Alloacidobacterium dinghuense: one gene and its partner. The protein of the gene in region 2 interacts with the protein of the main gene of each other region in a pairwise test. Links are inferred from orthologs where the notes say so. Each region holds a gene or a part of one and is shown on either strand. Other genes may lie near its edges.

Region 1 (7,213 bases), 5.3 Mb from region 2 along the record:
AGACGTAGTCACCGGCGACCCGGTAAAGCTCAATCTTCAGGACCCGGATTCAATGACCCTGACCCCTGGAAACGACCTTCTCCTCGACAGTCAGGGAGACTCCGAGCTGGTCCTCGTCCACAGACCCGGAAAAGACAATCAGAGCGCATTTCTCATTCCCCTCAGCTCGCCATTTGGCACTCCGCAGGCCGATGACACTCTATTCATCCCCTCCGATGATGGCTTCATCCTGGTAAGCGACACCCCGGCGAACATCGTCTACAAGATTCGCAAATCTGAATTCGCTCCCGGCACGCCATACACGGCTGCAGTAGGTGCTCCAGACGCCTCGGGCGCAACCGTAGGCTTTGTCGGAATCCTCGATCTCAACTTCGGCGGGCTGACCCCCATTGTTAGCGGACTGCAAAGCCCCCACGGAATGGGCTTCGTGAAAACCCGCAGCGACGAAAGAGAAGAGCGCGAAGAAGAGTGCGAAGACCGGCACGACCACGATGACCGCTAAACATCCCTGATCCGACATACCGCCTGCCATCCTGCCCCCTCTTAAGGGGCAGGATGAGCGGATGTCGGCATGCATAGCCTTCCGCTGGACTGATCCCAGAGAATGCCTTGTCAAGCGAAAAAACTGCTTGGATTTCCCTAACCAACTCATTCCAAAGAGGAAAATCCGCCCTTCAATTTGGCGTGTTTCCTGTGCCAGCCAGCTATAATAGAAATAGAAGCCAAGAAAGACCCGCCTTTGTCTGGGCGGGCTTTCCTATTTCGCCAGCAACTATTTAAGAATCAGATAAATACGCACAAACCAAGTGAATTCAAATAGATAGCGCCATCTCCAATAATCCCGTTTATTTCCATGAATTTACGGATGGGGGTAGGTGTGCCAGCTCCGGAATCTGCACAGAGGATCGGGCTCAAGCCATGTATCATGGCCACCATGCGCGAGCCAGCCTTTCTTATCTGCTCCTGTCTCTTAGCCCTTACCGCGACCGCCCAGCAGACCCATAAATGGGCAGTAGTCCTCCACGGAGGGGCAGGCGTCATCGAGCGCAAGAACATGGACCCGAAGACTGAGGCCGCCTACCGCGCAGATCTCGAAACAGCAATTCAGAAAGCCGCCGACACGCTCGACAAGGGTGGTTCAGCACTCGACGCGATCGAAGCAGCCATCCGCTACATGGAAGATGACCCGCTCTTCAACGCAGGTCGCGGAGCAGTCTTCAGCGCAGCCGGAAAGAACGAACTCGACGCCGCCATCATGGATGGGTCGAACCTCAAGGCCGGAGCCGTCGCCGATGTCACCCACACGCGCCACCCCATCACGCTCGCCCGCACCGTGATGGAAAAGTCGAAGCACGTCATGCTCATCGGCTCCCCCGCCGACGAATTCGCAGCCTCAAATGGCCTGGAGATGGTCGATCCCAGCTTCTTCTTCACCGAGCGCCGCTGGCAACAACTGGTCGAGGAACTGAAAAAAGAGGGCAAGCCGATCCCCCCACGACCTGCCGGAGCGCCGCCCGCCGCAATTGGAAAACCCAGCGCCGACCTGATGTTCCCCGTCGAATCGCCTGATGCCCACAAGTTCGGCACCGTCGGCGTCGTCGCCCTCGACAAGCAAGGCAATATCGCCGCCGGAACTTCAACCGGAGGCCTGACCGCCAAGATGTGGGGACGCGTCGGCGACTCGCCCATCATCGGTGCCGGAACCTACGCCGACAACAGCTCCTGCGCCGTCTCCGGCACGGGAACCGGCGAATACTTCATCCGCCTCACCGTCGCCCGGACCATCTGCGCCCTGGTCCAGTACAAAGGCATGGGTCTTCAGGAAGCCGCCGACGATGTCATCCAGCACCAACTTACTGATCTGAAGGGAGACGGCGGCATCATCGCCATCGACACCAAAGGCGACATGGTCTGGAGCTTCAACTCCCCCGGCATGTACCGCGCTCGCATCTCCGAAGGCGGAAAAGCTGAGATTGGCATGTACAAAGACGAAAAGTAACGAAAAGACAACAGGGATCAAGCGAACGCCTGATCCTTTGTCCACAGGGCGAGGCCGATTTGAATCATCAGGACGAGAATTTCTACCAATTAATGGAGGACGGACCCCGAAAATCTATGAAAAAAAATGTTGACCTTCTGGTACATCGGATTTAACTTCAAAAGTGCTGATTCGATGAAGAAGTGTTGGAAGTGATGCTCTAACTCAGTTTCGTACTCTGCCGTAATCTTTTTCATCCCAGATCCAAGCAGTTGTTTTGGTTTTGGCCCTCGGGGCGGCTTAATGTGTCATGTCGCCACGCGGGAGAAGGCGTTTGCGCCTGAAACTCAGCAGATTTTGTTGTAAACGTGGAGTGGAAACGATACCGCTCCACAAAAAAGCTGAAAAATTAGGTTAAAAAAATTGATCTAAGTCGCAGGTGGTTGCGTCTTAAGAGATGAGATTCCTAAGGAAAGCGGAACGAAATCAACCCTAATTCAGGGCGTTTCGATGACCGACGATCTACGGCCGGATTTATGAGCGCGAAGGATCGTGGAACTGTTTATGAATGAAGGAGAAATACAATGCGTTCTGATCTGATTTATGGGGCATTGACCCACGTTTCCAATCGCTACCAGCTGTGTCAGCTGGCTTCCAAAGCGACCCGTAAGCTGCACAAGCCGAATACGCGTGTGCAGGACACTACGAATGAAGTTATGGCTCGCTTCCGTTACCAGAACCCGGTAGCGGTCACCCCCATCGTTGAAGAGAAGGCAAAGGTTCAGCAGCAGCGCCGCGCAGCGTAAGCCGCGGCCTGCTGTGCAGGCCCTCCCCTCAGTAAAAACTGAAACATTCTGCCATACCAGAGATTCCTTCCATTCAAGAACGGCCTCCCTAAACAACCTACCCACCGCAGGTGACAATGACCATCTCCGAACTAAAAGAAAAAAACATCACAGAACTGAGCAAAATTGCCCGCCAGCTCGAAATTCCAGGCGCGAGCGGACTCCGCAAGCAAGACCTTATCTTCAAGATTCTACAGGCCCAAAGCGAAAAAGAGGGCCACATCTTTGCCGAGGGCGTATTGGAAATTCTGCCTGACGGCTACGGCTTCCTGCGCTCACCGGATTACAACTATCTGCCCGGTCCAGACGACATTTACGTTTCGCCATCCCAGATTCGCAAGTTCGACCTGAAGACTGGCGACACGATCAGCGGCAATGTGCGTCCGCCGCACGAGGGTGAAAAGTATTTTGCCCTGGTCAAAATCGAGGCGATTAACTTTGAGTCGCCGGAAGAGACGCGCAACAAGATCCTTTTTGACAACCTCACACCGCTGTATCCGCAGGAGCGCCTCAAAAGCGAGACCGTGCGTGACAACATCAGCGGGCGCGTGATGGATCTGCTCACTCCGGTTGGCAAGGGGCAGCGTGGATTGATCGTCGCTCCGCCGCGCACCGGCAAGACGATGCTGCTGCAGGCGATCGCCAACTCGATCACCTCGAACCATCCTGAGGTCGTCCTCATCGTCCTGCTGATCGATGAGCGTCCGGAAGAAGTGACGGACATGCAGCGCTCGGTAAAGGGTGAAGTGATCAGCTCGACATTCGATGAGCCGGCTGCTCGCCACGTCCAAGTGGCGGAAATGGTGATCGAAAAGGCGAAGCGCCTGGTCGAACACAAGCGCGATGTGGTGATCCTCCTCGACTCAATTACCCGTCTGGCGCGTGCTTACAACACGATCGTTCCTCCGTCGGGCAAGGTGCTCTCAGGCGGTGTTGATTCGAACGCCTTGCAGCGGCCGAAGCGCTTCTTTGGTGCGGCTCGCAACATTGAAGAAGGTGGCTCGCTCACGATCATTGCAACAGCCCTGGTTGACACTGGATCGCGCATGGACGAAGTGATCTTTGAAGAGTTCAAGGGCACCGGCAACATGGAAATCATCCTTGACCGCAAGCTGGTCGATAAGCGCGTCTTCCCGGCGATTGACATTCAGCGCTCGGGCACGCGTAAGGAAGAGCTGCTGATTCCCAAAGAGGATCTGAGCCGCATCTGGGTGCTGCGCAAGGTGCTCAATCCGTTGTCTCCGGTTGAGGCCATGGAGTTGCTCGTCGACAAGCTGGGGAAAACTCGGAACAACGCAGAGTTCCTCCTGAATATGAACTCGCTATAAACTGGATAAAAGTGAACGGAAGGGCGCGCCTGATAGCGCGCCCTTTCCACTTATATGCGAATAAACTTCAATTTTTCTAAGAGCTTGGCTGCCCGCTGCCCCTTCCAGGGATATGTCAATATTCCACTTTGAAGGTATCAAGCGTTGGCAAGAGGCAAGGATGAAGCTCTGTAATGAAATGCCCTGATTCGACGCTGGGGTTGGCATTGGCTACTGCGTTCGCTTCTTCGGCGTTTGGCGCCTCCAGAATGACCATGGCGACAAGTTCGCCGCCGTCTGTAATTGGTCCCGCGAAGAGAATCCGTCGGGCTTCCGTTTCACGACGAAGAAAAGCGAGATACCGCGGCATTAGGTCTTCATTGCCCTCAGTAATGTTCCATCGTGGACCCTTTTTTAGCAGACAAAGAAAATACGGCTTGAGGTTGCGCGGAATATCGGGGCGCCTTGGAGTGGATGAAGGCATGCTTTCATTATGGCGGATACCTGAACGGCTCTCCGCTACCGCTTCTTTTCACACAATTTCCGATAAGAATGAGGCAAGCTACTGAGGGCGATGAAAACTAGGCTCGCAAATTGGTCTACTCGCCGAAATTTGGCGTGGCAGTGGGCGCTGTCGGTGTGCGTTCTCTGCCTGCTCACTCCTTGTGCGCCTGCTGAGTCTGGTGCGGACGAAAGACTCCAAACAGTGCACACGATCTATGTGGATTCGTTTGGCGCGGGCGCCAATGCGCAGGCTGCTCGCAAGCGTGTGGTGGACAGGCTCGAGAAAGGCGGCATCCATGTCAGCGATAAGTCGGATGGCGCCGACGCCCTTCTGCACGGCAACGCCGTGATCTGGATGACGGGAACGATTTCAAACAATCTCCGTTCGAACAGCTCCAGGCAGACGATGTATCAGGGATATTTGTCAGTCGAGCTCACGGACTCAGCGAAGCGGACATTGTGGTCGTATCTGGCGACTCCGGGGCGATTTCGTACTTCGAACATTGTTGATGACCTAGCCGATCAGGTTGTCGCACGGCTTGAGCGGGAAATGAAGACAGGCATGGCGATCGCTTCGTTGCCTGCTAAGGCCACACCTGAACCCGGAGTTGCTCTGCACGGAGGTGGATCTACATTTCCGGCGCCTATCTATCTGAAGTGGTTCGAGTCCTTTCAACAAACGGCGGGCGGATTTCCGATTTCTTACGACACGATTGGCTCCGAGGCTGGATTAGAACGCTTACGCAATGGAAATCTCGATTTCGCGGCTTCAGACATCCGACCGGTTGAAAGTGCTCAGTCGGAGACCACTTATTTTCCTACCGTGGTCGGTGGAATCGTTCCTATCTATAACCTGCCGGATGCCGGCCACACACTCAATCTGACTCCCCAGGTACTGGCGGATATCTATATAGGTGTCATTCGCAAATGGAATGATCCGCGGATTCGCGAATCCAATAGTGGCGCACGTTTGCCGGATGCTGACATTGCCGTTGTGCACCGTTCTGACGGCAGTGGCACAACCTATGCGTGGACGAGTTACTTAGCGTCGGTAAGTCCTGGCTGGAAGAGCAAGGTGGGCGAGGGCGCCCGCGTCAAATGGCCCGTGGGCAGCGGAGTAGAGGGAAATGAAGGTGTGGCAGAGATGGTGGCGAAGACGCCGAATTCCATTGGATACGTTGAGATGACGTATGCCATCCAGCACCGGCTCAACTATGCCGCAGTGCGCAATCCCGCGGGACGGTTCATCAAGGCCGATCTAGCTAGTATCACAGCGGCTGCGGCGAAGTCGCATGTTACAGCAGAGAACCTTCGCCCTTCCCTTCTCGATTCCGAGGAGAAAGATGCCTACCCCATCAGTTCCTTTACGTGGATTGTAGTGCCGAAAACCGAAAGCGACGCACAGAAACGGGCCGCCATTGCCGGATTTCTGCGATGGATGTTGAGCATAGGACAGAAACAGTGCTCGTCGCTCGGATATGTGCCTCTGCCGCGTGAGGTGGTGGCTCAGGAATTGCAAGCCGTTGACGCTCTGAAATAACGTCAGTTGTTCTGCTCAACAAGGTGATCGCCGGAAAACTTCGGAATGCCGAAATGACCGCGCAGATGCAGCAGGTCAAGCGGACTAAGTGTGCCATTGATAGCAATCAGGTTGATACTGGTTGGGCTGGCCAACATTACTACCGCGCCTTCGACGTTGGTATGTTCGAAACGTATCCACACGTCAGTTCGCCCCAGATTACTCCGATCATGAACGGACTGCGCGGTTACCAGGTGCTTCCAACCGCGATCATGGTACTGCTGACGGACGGCTTCAAGGTTGCCGGGATCGTAGAGTCCCGGCAACGAAAACTTGTAGCAGTGCACTGAGATGCCGTTGAGTTTGGCAACAACGCGGCGCGTATTTTCATCGTCGATGAAGTTGTTGGCCAGAGCCAACATCGTGCGGTCAAAGGTGAAGTCAGTCCGGAAGGACGCACGCTGACCGACGGCATCCATGTTGTGGGGGATCCAATCGTCACTTTGCTGCGCACGGGCAGAGATGCAGGTGACGGTGAACGTAAGCACAAAAAGGGCGCAACTGAAGCGACGGGGAAACATAGACTACTTTTGATCAAACTCTGTTTTGAGAGAAAAGTCTTTGCTAATTCGAAATATTTCTTATGGAAGCCACAATACCGTCGGAATATTGACAGGGACCATGCACATCATTCGATAAACTATCTTTTAAGCGGTTTGCAGTGGTTATGAGTGAACGCCTCTATTATTCCGATTCTTTTCTGACAAACTTCTCCGCCCGCGTGGCAGATATCCGCGAGCTTTCCCGGACAGGAGGACAGTCTGTGTGGCAAGTGGCTCTGGATCGCACGGCCTTCTATCCGACCAGTGGTGGTCAGCCACACGATCAGGGAATGATTAGAGCGACTTCGCGCAACGGAGCAGCCTTAGAGATTCCGGTTATCGCGGTCGAAGAGGATGAGCAGGGCGGAGTTTGGCACCAGACATTGAAGCCGCTACTTGCCGGGACAGAGATTCAGGGGGAGGTTGACTGGGCCAGGCGCTTTGATCACATGCAGCAG
Region 2 (2,772 bases):
CCGGCGTGAACGAAAGCTTGCCTACCGGAACGTGCACCAGAGCCGTTTTGTCGGTACGGAACTCAACCTTACCGGCCTTGATCTCCTTTACGGCCGCAGCGACATCGCTGGTTACCGTACCCGTCTTCGGATTCGGCATCAGTCCGCGAGGACCGAGCACCTTACCAAGGCGACCGACCGACTTCATCATGTCGGGCGTCGCGATCAGGGCGTCGAAATCCGTCCAGCTTTCCTTCTGAATCTTCTCAACCAGCTCTTCGCCGCCGACAATGTCCGCACCCGCCGCTTCCGCATCGCGCTGGCGGTCGCCGGTAGTAATGACGGCAACCTTTTTTGTCTTGCCCAGGCCGTGCGGCAGAACAACCGTGCCGCGCACCATCTGGTCGGCATGCTTGGGATCGACACCGAGACGCATGGTCAGATCGACCGTCTCATCAAACTTTGCAAACTTGACTTTCTGCAGGAGCGGAACCGCATCCTGGAGCGAATAGGGGCGGTTCTCGACAGCCGCGCGCGCCTTCGCAATATTCTTGCTGACCTTCTTTGCCATGTATCCTCGTCTCCCACCGCACAGTCGATGCCGCCTGCTGGCCGTGGTGCTGTTGACTGCGTTTCAAGCTGGCGCTTGAGACGCATCTTTGATTATGCCACACATTTCCCCGTTTTTCCTACAGGAAATGTGCCTAACCGGCCTTACGCCGTGACTTCAATCCCCATCGAGCGCGCCGTGCCCTTGATGCTCTTCACAGCGGCTTCGACTGAAGCGGCGTTCAGGTCGGGCATCTTCTGCTTGGCGATGTCGAGGACCTGCGCCTCGGTCACCTTGCCGACCTTGTTCTTGTTCGGCGTCCCCGAACCCTTGGCCAGGTTCGCTGCCTTCTTGAGCAGCACTGCTGCAGGAGGCGTCTTGGTAACAAAGGTGAAGCTGCGGTCCACATAGACGGTGATGACGACCGGGATGATCAGGCCAGCCATCTCCTTGTTCTGCGTACGGGCGTTGAACTGCTTGCAGAATTCCATGATGTTGACCTGCGCCTGACCGAGCGCGGGGCCGACCGGAGGCGCTGGTGTGGCCTTACCGGCTTCAATCTGGAGCTTGACCTGAGTTTGTACTTTCTTTGTTGGAGCTGCCATTGCCTTTAAAACCTTTCCTTACGGCGAGCTTTTCGCTCAACCAGATTCTCGTACTGCAAATTCGCTAAACGATCTTTTCTACCTTGCCGAATTCAAGCTCGACCGGGGTCGAGCGGCCAAAAATCGTCACCATCACCTTGAGCGTCTCACGGTCTTCGTTGACTTCGTCCACAACACCGTTGAAGTTCGCAAACGGTCCTTCGGTGATCCGCACGGACTCGTTCTTCTCGAACTTGATCTTAAGGCGCGGCTTGTCCTTCGAAATATCCGTGCGGAAGAGGATCGAACTGACTTCCTGCTCGCTCAAAGCTACTGGCTTATCACCGGTCCCGAGAAATCCCGTGACGCGCGGCGTGTTCTTGATCACGTGCCACAGGTCATTGTCGAGATCCATCTCAACCAGCACATAGCCGGGCAAAAAGACCCGTTCGACGGTACGCTTCTTGCCGTTGACGATCTCCGTCACGGGTTCGGTCGGTATCATCACACGACCGATTTTGTTCTGCAGACCGAAGGCCTGCACGCGGCTTTCGAGCGACTCGCGAACTTTACGCTCAAATCCCGAATAAGCGTGGATGATGTACCACTTGAAGCGCTCGCTGGCTGGTGGGCCAAGCTGTTCCGGATTATCGTTGCCGGTGTTTTCGTCGTGGGTTTCTTCCGCCATGATTCCTTCTTCTGACATGCTTACTGACCACCGAGCCAATGCAGCAGAGCCTTCAACGCGCTACCAAAAATCGAGTCAACTACATAGAAGAACGCCGCGAAGACGAAAACCGTAACGATCACCACCGTGGTTGTCGCCTGCACCTCAGAACGCGAGGGCGTGACGACTTTGCGCATCTCACCGCGCACATCCTTCAGGAAATCGGCCGTGCGCGTCCAGTACGCGGTCACCTGGCTGGTTGTAGTGCTCTTCTGCGGGGAGTCGCCGGTTGCCAATGCTGCCTTCGCCATAACGCTGTTTCCTTCTTGTACGCCTACAGCTTACCCGCTGTTCCGCGGCAACCATTTCCCGGCAGCGGTTGCGGCTGCATTCAAATCTGGCAGGGGCGGAGGGATTCGAACCCCCAAGTTCGGTTTTGGAGACCGACAGTTTAACCGTTGAGCTTACGCCCCTGGGACTGGCCGTCCAGGCAATCGCGCCCTCTCGGGCGCCCTGAACAACCAAAATACTTACTTGGTTTCTTTGTGGTCCGTGTGCTTGCGGCAACGCTTGCAGAACTTCGAGAACTCGAGACGGCCTGTGGTCGTCTTTTTGTTCTTCGTCGTCGAATAATTCCGTTCCTTGCACACCGGACACTGTAATGTCACAATTTCGCGCATCTCTTTATCCTAACCGATTGCCGGGAAGCACGTCCCTGGAATCGCTAATTCAATCTTTCCGTAGTCAGCGGAAACTCAACTCCGCTGACTCACTGAACTTCGTTTACGGCCAGTCCTACTGCAGGATCTCGGTAATAGTGCCGGCGCCTACCGTGCGTCCGCCTTCGCGGATCGCAAACCGCAGGCCCTTCTCCATCGCCACCGGGGTATGCAGCTCGATCTCGAGCGAAATGTTGTCGCCCGGCATCACCATCTCCGTACCCGCCGGCAGATGCGCCGATCCGGTCACGTCCGTCGTGCGGAAGTAGAACT

The links.
Region 1: the proteins of nusG (region 2) and rho interact in binary tests that used the Escherichia coli proteins (3 or more experiments, as listed by UniProt). The link is inferred for Alloacidobacterium dinghuense from one-to-one orthologs.

The regions. Positions count from the first base shown.
Region 1 is NZ_CP060394.1:112,648-119,860, reverse strand. What follows is about bases 2,108-5,025. They hold rho (transcription termination factor Rho), read left to right. Parts: upstream 2,108-2,900; coding sequence 2,901-4,151; downstream 4,152-5,025. Other genes in these bases: pstS (phosphate ABC transporter substrate-binding protein PstS), read left to right, coding at 4,705-5,025; H7849_RS00485 (YciI family protein), read right to left, coding at 4,267-4,614; H7849_RS00495 (DNA-directed RNA polymerase subunit omega), read left to right, coding at 2,563-2,784. In the rest of the region: H7849_RS00505 (hypothetical protein), read left to right, coding at 1-502; H7849_RS00500 (isoaspartyl peptidase/L-asparaginase family protein), read left to right, coding at 926-1,999; more of pstS, read left to right, coding at 5,026-6,174; H7849_RS00475 (hypothetical protein), read right to left, coding at 6,177-6,734; H7849_RS00470 (alanyl-tRNA editing protein), read left to right, coding at 6,881-7,213. UniProt on the Escherichia coli protein: Facilitates transcription termination by a mechanism that involves Rho binding to the nascent RNA, activation of Rho's RNA-dependent ATPase activity, and release of the mRNA from the DNA template.
Region 2 is NZ_CP060394.1:5,395,376-5,398,147, reverse strand. It holds nusG (transcription termination/antitermination protein NusG), read right to left. Parts: upstream 1,802-2,772; coding sequence 1,199-1,801; downstream 1-1,198. Other genes in the region: tuf (elongation factor Tu), read right to left, coding at 2,576-2,772; rpmG (50S ribosomal protein L33), read right to left, coding at 2,311-2,460; secE (preprotein translocase subunit SecE), read right to left, coding at 1,822-2,091; rplK (50S ribosomal protein L11), read right to left, coding at 694-1,134; rplA (50S ribosomal protein L1), read right to left, coding at 1-550. UniProt on the Escherichia coli protein: Part of the processive rRNA transcription and antitermination complex (rrnTAC). The complex forms an RNA-chaperone ring around the RNA exit tunnel of RNA polymerase (RNAP).